3 regions of the Arthrobacter sp. UYCu712 genome follow, and region 2 is predicted to be linked to each of the others. Evidence: riboswitches for the same ligand, from Rfam matches in the RefSeq annotation. Region 2 holds a riboswitch; each other region holds the start of a gene.
What was found. A riboswitch is a leader RNA that binds a small molecule or an ion and turns the genes downstream of it on or off. The one in region 2 is predicted to bind cyclic di-AMP.
Positions count from the first base shown of each region.

Region 1: another riboswitch for cyclic di-AMP. It lies ahead of ABIB51_RS16655 (aggregation-promoting factor C-terminal-like domain-containing protein); the one in region 2 lies ahead of ABIB51_RS17805 (hypothetical protein).
Region 3: another riboswitch for cyclic di-AMP. It lies ahead of ABIB51_RS09245 (NlpC/P60 family protein); the one in region 2 lies ahead of ABIB51_RS17805 (hypothetical protein).

Region 1 covers NZ_JBEPOZ010000019.1:10,026-13,288, forward strand. Annotated here, with positions in the region: gene upp (uracil phosphoribosyltransferase) at 1-530, shown strand, start outside; gene ABIB51_RS16650 (VOC family protein) at 624-1,001, shown strand; gene ABIB51_RS16655 (aggregation-promoting factor C-terminal-like domain-containing protein) at 1,080-1,880, opposite strand; cyclic di-AMP (ydaO/yuaA leader) riboswitch at 1,879-2,038, opposite strand; gene ABIB51_RS16660 (HAMP domain-containing sensor histidine kinase) at 2,235-3,263, opposite strand, start outside.
Region 2 covers NZ_JBEPOZ010000021.1:67,482-70,744, reverse strand. Annotated here, with positions in the region: gene ABIB51_RS17815 (DNA alkylation repair protein) at 35-715, shown strand; gene ABIB51_RS17810 (hypothetical protein) at 702-983, opposite strand; cyclic di-AMP (ydaO/yuaA leader) riboswitch at 1,184-1,351, shown strand; gene ABIB51_RS17805 (hypothetical protein) at 1,356-2,099, shown strand; gene ABIB51_RS17800 (YnfA family protein) at 2,197-2,535, opposite strand; partial or broken gene ABIB51_RS17795 (amino acid permease) at 2,532-3,263, opposite strand, start outside.
Region 3 covers NZ_JBEPOZ010000007.1:83,090-86,352, reverse strand. Annotated here, with positions in the region: gene ABIB51_RS09250 (HNH endonuclease) at 1-244, opposite strand, end outside; gene ABIB51_RS09245 (NlpC/P60 family protein) at 476-1,216, opposite strand; cyclic di-AMP (ydaO/yuaA leader) riboswitch at 1,525-1,695, opposite strand; gene ABIB51_RS09240 (M23 family metallopeptidase) at 1,832-2,653, opposite strand; cyclic di-AMP (ydaO/yuaA leader) riboswitch at 2,658-2,870, opposite strand; gene ABIB51_RS09235 (iron-dependent transcriptional repressor DtxR) at 3,021-3,263, opposite strand, start outside.

The DNA of each region.
Region 1 (3,263 bases), on a different contig from region 2:
TGACGCTCCTGGCGTATGAGGCCACCCGTGAGGTCCGCACCGAGCCCGTGACCATCGAAACGCCGGTCAGCACCACCATCGGCACCGCCTTCACCAAGCCCACCCCGCTGGTGGTCCCGATCCTCCGCGCCGGCCTCGGCATGCTCGAAGGCATGACCAAGCTGGTCCCCACCGCCGAGGTCGGTTTCCTGGGTATGGCCCGGGACGAGGAAACCCTGGACATCATCACCTACGCCGAGCGTCTCCCCGAGGACCTCACGGACCGCCAGATCTTCGTTCTGGACCCCATGCTGGCCACCGGCGGCACGTTGCGCGAGGCCATCAAGTTCCTCTTCAAGCGCGGCGCCTCCGATGTCACCTGCATCTGCCTGCTCGCCGCCCCCGAAGGCCTCGCCAAGCTGGAGGAGGAGCTCGCGGACGCCAACGTGACTATCGTGCTCGCCTCGATCGACGAGAAGCTCAACGAGAAGTCCTACATCGTGCCCGGCCTGGGCGACGCCGGCGACCGCCTCTACGGAATCGCCGGCTAGGCAGCAGCCGCAGGGGTCCCGCGGGCGCCCCGCCTGCAAGCTGCGCCTGCAGTCCCCTTCCGGAATGCGATGGCCCGCGCTAGCCTGTGGGCCATGGACTGGAAGCTTGAACTTGTGTTTGTCCCCGTGTCCGATGTGGACCGCGCCAAGGACTTCTACGTCAACAAGGTCGGCTTCAACGCCGACTACGACGAACGTCCCATGGACGGCATCCGCTTCGTCCAGCTGACGCCGCCGGGCTCCGGCTGCTCGATCGCCATCGGCGAGGGGCTCAACGACGCTCCGCCGGGCACCGCTCCCAGCCTGCAGCTCGTGGTCAGCGACATCCGGTCCGCGCACAAGAAGCTCAAGGACAACGGCGTGGACGTCAGCGACGTCGATGTCCAGGACTGGGGTCACTTCGTCTATTTTGCGGATCCCGACGGCAACAAATGGGCGGTGCAGTACATTCCGAACCGGCCCACCAGCTAGCCGCACACACGAAAGCCCCGAACCGCAGGGTTCGGGGCTTTCGTACTGATGCGGGTACGTCCGGGACGGGCCGCCGGCTTAGTACCAGTTGTGGGCCAAGTGGAAGTTCAGGGCGCCACAGGGCGAGCCGTAGCGCTGCTTGACGTAGTTCAGTCCCCAGTTGATCTGGGTCTCATAGTTCGTCCGGTAGTCAGCGCCCGCGCTGGCCATCTTTTCGGCCGGCAGGGACTGGACCACACCGTAGGCACCGCTGCTCTTGTTCGTGGCGGTGGTCTTCCAGTCCGATTCTTTGGTCCAGAGCTTCTGCAGGCACTGCATCTGGCCGGACGCCCAGCCGTAGGATCCCAGCTGGGAGGCGGCGTAGGCCTGCGCCCCGGCGGGATCATCGACGGGCTTCGCCGGTTCCGGTGCGGGTGCGGGTGCGGCGGCCGGAGCAGGAACAGGTTCCGGAGCGGGTGCCGGAGCGGGTGCCGGCGCGGGGGCCGGTGCTGGGGCGGGTGCAGGGGCCTCGGCCGGCTCCACTTCGGCGGACTGCGCCTGGACGCTGGCGCCGGGAGGCGCAGTGGTCTGGGAGTCGACGCGGACCTGTTCGAAGTTCAGCTGGGTCAGCGGATCGGCCGTGGTGGCGGAAGTGCTGGAACTGATGGCAGCAGAGGGCCGGTTGGCCGGCTCGGCGGCGTACCCGGCAGCGCCGACTCCGACGAGGACCGCGCAGGCCGTGGCGACCACGGCGGCGCGGCGGCCGGTTGAACCGAGGCCCGCGGCAAACCGGGACAGGGCCGACGTCGGCGTGGCTGACTCGGCACGGTGGCGTGAACGAGTTGAGCGGGATGTGCCTGAAGCGCCTTCTGGGCGCGTTTGTACCTTGAAGTCAGTCATGATGCCTCTCAAACGCCTGCGGAGTTAGCTGTCGGGTTCGGATGAGAAATCCGGCCGCACGGATGATCGCGTGTCGGCTTAACCCCAAGGGCGCATGGATGCAGAATGCCCGGGAACTCTGGGTCCCCCGCCTCTGCCTGGTCCAGCGATCCGGGAAGCGGCAGAGTTTGGCGTCCATCCGGATATGCGGCGCCAGTGGTGGCCGCACCCTAAAGACGGTACAGGAGTTTCATGATGGAGTCACATTTTGGTAACGGAGATCACTGCAGACGGAGTGTCGCCTTGCGCCGCCAGGCCGCAACCACCGACTCGCGAACGGCGGCCAGGGCCCCGTGGGCTACAGGGCCACGCGGGCTACGTGGCCGGCAGGCCGGCGGGAAGACGGAGGGCGAACTCCGTACGGCCGGGCCGCGACGTGACATCAACGGTGCCGCCGTGGGCTTCCATGATCGACTGGACGATCGACAAGCCGAGCCCGCTGGTCCCTTCGGCGGTGGGCGCCGGGGCCAGCGCCGGCGCGCCGTAGCTGCCGGGCGGCGCGGAACGGGTGGCTGCCGCCGTCGTGGCCGCCGGGTTCTTCCGCGCGGCGTCCGCACGGGCGAAGCGGGAAAAGGCGTGGTTCATGAAGTCGGGGGCAATTCCGTCGCCGTTGTCCGTCACCGTGACCACCGCGCTGCCATCGGCCGAACGCGTCACTCCGGTGACCACCGTGGTCCCGGGAGCGGTGTGCTTGCGAGCGTTGGACAGCAGGTTGGCCAGCACCTGGTGCAGCTGGGTCGGGTCGCCGCGGACCACCACCGGTTCCTCCGGGAGTTTCAGCCGCCAGATGTGGTCGGGGGCCATGACCTTCTCATCGCTGACCGTCTCGATCGCCAGCTGGGTGAGGTCCACCTCGCCGAGCTTGAGCGGCTGCCGTTCGTCGAGCCGGGCCAGCAGGAGCAGATCCTCCACCAGGGTGGTCATCCGCTGGGACTGGCTTTGCACCCGTGCCAGGGACTTCTCGCCATCCGGGGTGAAGTGCTCGGTCATCTTCATCAGCTCGGTGTAGCCGCGGATGGCGGTCAGCGGGGTCCGCAGCTCGTGCGAGGCGTCGGCAACAAACTGGCGCACCTTCATTTCGCTGAGCTGCCGCGCCTCGAGCGCGTTGGAGACGTTGTCCAGCATCTGGTTCAGCGCGTAGCCCACGCTGCCGACCTCCGTGCCGGGATGGGCGGCCGACGCCGGAACCCGCACCGCGAGTGCCACCTCGCCGGCGTCGAGGGGGAGGCGGGAGACCTTCGTGGCCACCTCCGACAACTGTTCGAGCGGCTTCATGGTGCGGCGGATGAGTACCGTGCCGGCGAGGCCGATAAGGACGAGTCCGCCGGCGGACACCACCACCAT
Region 2 (3,263 bases):
AATGCCGCCCACAACAATGCGAAACAATGGTCAGATGAGAGATGCCGGCGAATTTATCGATCTCGCGCTGCAGCGGGAAGGGTCCTGGCCGCGGGCGGACGAATTTCGGGCCCGGTTGGGTGGCGATCCGCGCGTCGGCGATCTGCGCTTCTACGGGACGTCGGTCGGCGCGGTGCGGGGGACTATCCGCGACGCGCTGGTCCGCCACCGCGGGTTAAATCATGACGACGTCACCGCGTTGAGCTCCGAGCTGTGGTCGGTGCCGGTCTTCGAGCGCCGCCTCGCGGCAGTGGTGCTCCTGCAGTCCAAAATCCGTGTGCTGGACAACGCGGACCTGACCCGGATCGAAGGCTTCCTGCGGACTGCGCAACTTCGCGAACTGGCTGATCCGCTGGCCATCGACGTCGTCGGTCCGCTGATCGCGGGTCTGGACACCGTCGGCAGGGTCCGGGCTGACAGCGTGCTGGACCGCTGGACCCGGGAGCAGGACGTCTGGTTGCGGCGCGCGGCCCTGCTGTCACCGCTCCGCGAGCTCCGGGCCGGTGGGGGAGACTGGGGTAGATTCGTCCGGCACGCCAACCTGGCGCTGTCCCGGCCGCGGGAGCATGACGATCAAGCCGCCGACGGCGGGCTGCTCAGGGAGGCTGTCGGCGTCGTGCTCGAAGACGTGGCGAAAAACCGGCCCGAGCTGGAATTCACAGCTACCGGGACGTGAGGGAGGGCCCGGCTCCGTGGTCCGTCCGTCGCTCCACCACGGCGTAGGCCTTGCCGTCCAGGAATTGCCAGTCGGTAACCACCATGAAGCCAAGGGCATCGACGCGGTCGTTCAGGACATGGACGTCAAAACCGCCGTCGCGGGGCTCGGCGTCCCACGTCGAGATGTGGACTTCGTTGCCTTCGAGAATCAGCAGCTCCGTGTTGACGTCAAAATCCTCCTGAGGCTGGCTACTCAGCTGGCAGATGGCGACACAGCGGCTGTTCATTTCGGGCCTCCGCTTCGGGGATCGCTGATGGCATCATCCTATGCCTGGGCCCACCGATCCCACGGGAAAAAGCCCCTCGGCACACCCCGACCCGTTACCTCAATGTGACATTTTGTGATCATCCCGTTACCGTTGTTAGGTGCCTGTTGTCTCCGATACGGGCGCTCCCCAGCCGATTGCCTAACTCTGCCGCGGCCCGGGGATAACTCGCACCAACATCCGGCAGAGACGGGGAAACCACTTTTTGACCAGCTGATCATGCCAGTCTTGGGGTGAAGCCGCACGGCCCGCCACGCGGGCCCAGAGTGCGGCCGGGTGCCTCCCATCCGAATCCGACAGCTCACCTCGCAGGCATTGGGAGAGGCTACATTCATGTCTTCAAGCAATACTTTCGCGCGCCATCGTGGCACCACCCCCGCCGGTCGGCGTACGGCAATTTCCTCCGCCTTTGCAGGCAAGGCCGGCACCATCGGCCGCCAGGCTGCGGTAATCGCCGCAGCATCGGGCCTGGTTCTCAGCAGCGCCATGGCCGCCAACGCAGCCGAAGCACCGGTCGAGCGCGACTCCGCCCCGGCGTCGTCCGTCGATGTCAAGGACCAGGTCTCCGCACCGGTCAGCGCGGATTCCTCCGTTCAGATCACCTTTGAGCGTCCGGCCGTCGTGTCCACTCCGGCGCCCGTCGTCGAGCAGCCCAAGCCGGTCGCGGCAGCTCCGGCTGCCGCCCCTGCCGCGGCGAAGCCCACGGTCCAGGTCCAGGCTGCTGCCCCCGCACCGGCAGCTGCCCCCGCAGCCGGCGGAATCAACGCCACGCTGCTGGCCGCCGCTTACGGCCAGGTCGGCATCACCCAGGACTGCACCGCCATGGTGGAGAAGGCCCTCGGCGCAGCCGGTATCCCGGTCGGCGACATCGGCCCGGCGGCGTTCCTGAAGTACGGCAAGGTTGTTTCCACTCCGGAGCCTGGCGACATCATCGTCCAGTCCGGCCACGTTGCCATCTACGCGGGCAACGGACAGGCCGTCAGCGGCGGCATGAACGGTGTCAACGCCACGATGGCCCACCCGCTGTCATGGCTGACCGCCACCGGCGGCGTGACCTTCGTCCGCGCCGGAGTCTAACCCGCTCAGCGGCGAAAGAGGCCGGTGATCAGTTGCCTTGGGGGCATCGGATCACCGGCCTCTTATATGCCCGGCTCCACTGTGCCCGGCGCCATGCTTAACCTGCGTTGCGCGGGGCGAACATGATGACCGCCACACCGACCAGGCAGATCACCGCCCCCGCGATGTCCCAGCGGTCGGGCCGGAAGCCATCGAAAACCATTCCCCAGGCCAGGGATCCCGCGACGAACACGCCTCCGTATGCGGCAAGGATCCGGCCGAAGTGCGCGTCAGGCTGGAGCGTCGCCGCGAAACCGTAGATTCCGAGTGCCAGCACGCCGAGCCCGGCCCACCACCAGTCCTTGCCTTCACGCACCGACTGCCACACCAGCCAGGCGCCGCCGATCTCCGCCGCGGCGGCCAATACGAACAACACGATGGTTTTTGCGATAGTCACCGGCTCATCATCGCAGGACGACGGTCAGCTATACCGCGTTGCCTTGCCCAAGCCGTTGCCAGACGCAGGACGCGGTACACGATGCCGACCGCGAACATCAGCATCCCGGCGATCACGGACTCCGGCGGCAGCGTGGCCACCTGGACCACACACGCCGCGGCGCCGGTGAGCTGCAGGGCCCCCGGGTAGCGGCGGTTTTGACCGGTCTGGGTGTATGCGGACACGTTCGCCACGAGGTAATAGATGAGGACGCCGAAGGACGAAAAGCCGATCGCACCGCGCAGATCGGCGAAGCCGACAATCACGCAGATGACCGCGGCCAGGACCGGTTCGGCGCGGTGCGGGACGTGGAAGCGGGGATGGACGGCAGCCCGCTATCAGGGCAAGCAACGCGCCCAACGACGCCAGTGCCGTGCCGGCCCGCACGACCGGCGAAGCCCAGTCCCAGGAACCGGCGGCCACGGCGGCGGCAAGTGGCGCCGGGGTGCGGGCGATGCCCTCGGCGCCGAGGACCGGGAGGATGCTGAGAGCGATGACCGCCGGCCACTCGCCGAGCCGCTCCCGCCCGTAGACATAGGTCCCGCCGGGCATCGGGTATTCGGCCGCCAGCTGGGCTGACGCCGTCGCATTGCAGTACGCGACGACGGCGGCGAGCAGCAGTCCGATCAAGAGTCCGGACCCGGCCGCCTGGGCGGCGGGAGTGAAGGCGGCGAACACCCCGGCGCCGA
Region 3 (3,263 bases), on a different contig from region 2:
AGCGCTGCCCGTCCCGGCGCAGCACACCGCGGCGGCTGACAGCCGTCATCGTGTTGTACCGGGGCCGGATGTAGCGGTTCAGCAGGATCACCGACGGCCGCCCCAGTATGTCCTGTGGCCCGACGACTGGATCGTCGCCTTCGGCCACCACACTGGCCTTTCCGGTAAGCACAAGAACAAGCGCCCGGCGGAAGGTGATTACCGCGAGCGGTTCATATCCAGCATTCAGAACGAGAGTGCGCATCCGCATACCTCTTCACGGCCGCACCCGCCAGGGGCACGAGGGCCGGCTGCCCTCTGCATGGTCGGGCTATGGATCGACACCACAAGAGTAAACACCGAAGGGCCGGATCACCGAATTTTTGATCCGCGGCGGTATGCGTGTCTTCAGGACGATCCCTGCCCGGGACGCAAGAGGACCCCCGCCACAGGGGCGGGGGTCCTCTCGATTTTTGAAGCTTTGGAGGCTAAATGCTTAGCCGCCGACGCGGATGAAGACCGGGCCGGAACCGACGTTCACGCTGTAAAGTGCGGTGGTTCCGCCGTTCCAGCCGCCGTGGACGGCCATGCCGTTGCCGACGTAGACAGCGATGTGGGCCATGCCGACGCCGCCGTTCTTGTAGTACGCGAGGTCGCCCGGGCGGGCCTCAGCGGCACCCACGGTGCGGCCAAGGGACAGGTAGCCGGCCGGCCAGCCGTGGAAGTTGATGCCTGCGGCGGCCAGGGCGTTCGTGGCCAGGGCGGTGCAGTCCTGTGCGACGCCGAGCTGGGCATAGGCGGCGGCGGCGATGGCAGCACCGTTGCCGCTGGCAACGGCCGATCCCGTTGCGGCGACCGAAGCGCCGGCCTGGGCGCCGGTGGCGCCGGCCTTGGAGTCCTGGACCTTGACGAGCGGCTTCGCGACGACCGGAGCCGGTGAAGTGGAAACGGCCGGCTTCTCGTAAGAGATGGCAATGGTGGATGCAGCCGAAATCGTTGCCGGGGTGCCGGACTGGACTTCGAGGGCCGAAGCGGAAGTGGATTCGCGCTGGACGTTGGTCTCAGCAGCGTTGGCCGCGATACCGCTGGTCAGGACGAGGCCTGAAGCAGCAGCAACAACCGCGGCCTGGCGGCCCATGGTTCCGGCGTTGTCGCCGACAGCCTTGGCAATGACAGCAAGCGAGTTGGTCTTGGTGACCTCGGCGCGGTGCCGTGCAGTGTTTGCACGAGTGGTCATTAAGTTCTCTCTTTCGTGATCCTTGGATCGCACTTTTCAGGCGCGAACTGAGGACGCTCCGGCATCTTGGGGGTACGCCGGATCGCCCCGAATGGGTTACTTAGCGAAGGGTGTACTGCGAAGACGCGCCAAAAGCGGGAACTGCATGCAGGTGCTTGGCCTGCGGGCCGGACTCGGCTGAGATTGAGTCGGCGGAGTGAGATCCAGTCCGGGCGCCGGCAAGGGCGGCACGGGTCATGGATTTCAGCGGGCTCGAAAGAGCCGCGCAAGCGCTGCGAAGCGCAGCATTGTGGCGTGAAGACACGAAAGTAGCCTCTCCCAATGCCTGCGAGGTGAGCTGTCGGATTCGGATGGGAGTCACCCGGCCGCGCTGCTTCCTGGGAAGCTTTTGCGACTTAACCCCAAGGCCTTCTTTCGAAGGCCAAAATTGGTTCCCCCGCCCCTGCCAGACGATGTGATGCGAACGGACCTTGAGCGGTGGCAGAGCTAGGCAATCCACTCAAGAGCGCCAACTTCGGAGAAGTTGGCGTACTTCATACGGTACAGCAGTTGGGAGTCAATGTCACATTCAGATCACGGCGTGTCATAAGAATGCGAGAGTCATCCATCGGCTATTTAGAGCCAGCCTGTGGGGTCCACGACGTCGCCGTTGACCATCACTTCGAAGTGCAAGTGGCAGCCGGTGGAGGCGCCGGTGGTCCCGCTCATGGCCACAACGTCGCCACGGGTGACCTGCTGGCCGACGCGGACGCTTGAGGAGGACAAGTGGTTGTACGTGGTCTCCAGGCCGTTGCCGTGGTCGATCACGACGCGGTTTCCGCCGCCGAAGGGGTGCCATCCGGTGAACGTCACGGTGCCGCTGGCGGCCGCGTGGACTGCGGTTCCGCACTGCGCGGCGTAGTCCTGGCCGCGGTGGAACTCGCCCGAGCCGCCGGTGATGGGACTGACACGGTAGCCGAAGGGTGAGGCTGTAACCATCTGGTCAAGGGGGGCGCCGAGGCTGCCGGAAGACGCGGCGCGTGTGATGCTGCCGACGGACTGGGCGCTCAACAGCTGCTTCAGCTTGCCGTCCGGATCGCCCTTGGTGCTCACGGCGGTGCGGCTGAAATCGATCTTGGCGGCAGACTCGGCGGTCACGTTCGGCTGCGCCGACGCGGAAACCGCGCTATTCGAGCCGGCGTCGGTGGCCATGACCGGGCCGGTGGCGGGAACAGTTACCGTCAGGACCAGGCCCGTGGCGGCCAGGGCAATGCCGGCCTTTTGCCCCACACCGCTGGCGGCGGCAAAGTCCGTTACCTGGCGGAACGGGCTCCGGCGGTCCCGGCGTTCATCGCGGTGCGCGTCACGCGGGCGCTCTGCCGTGAAGGCAAGGGCCGGGCGCGGCTCCGGAGCGGGGCCGGTCGCACGACGGCGGCCCCTGGTGGTCTGGGTGGTCAAGAACGGTTCCTCTCTGGATAGCCTGCGAAGTTAGCTGTCGGATTCGGGTCAGAGAGTTCAAAGACCCGGTCCGCCGTGAACAAGCATTCAGGCACAGAGGAAGCCAATGGAAAATCCCTCGGTGGAGCGTGCTTGCCGCTGACGGACTTCACCCCAAGGCTGCTGAACAGCCGGAAGTGGTTCCCCCGCCCCTGCCAGAAGGTGACTCTGCGACTGATCCGCTGGCAGAGCTCGGCTTCGGATCAGATAACGCTTTGGTATCGGTACTGCTGATTAACTATAGGCGATTAAGCCGCCCAGTAATAATCCCGTGATCTCGGCTGTGCACAACTGATGGGTCCTCCCACGAGGTGTGAGTACGGGCAGGTTAACCGACGGTAACAAAGACGTGGGCGGCAACCTCGGGGGGCAGTTCCAGGGCTCCCTCGATGTCCGGAACACGGACGGAAATGTACTCCCCGACGCGCTCCAGGGACAGGAGGGCGCCGGGACGGATGCCACCCTCGTCGAGCTGGACGAGCAGTTCCGGTTCCACCTGGATGGGCTCGGCCAGCCGGTTCACCGTGATGCGGGAACCGGCGCCGTAACCGGCCATCGCCTCCAGCAGGTT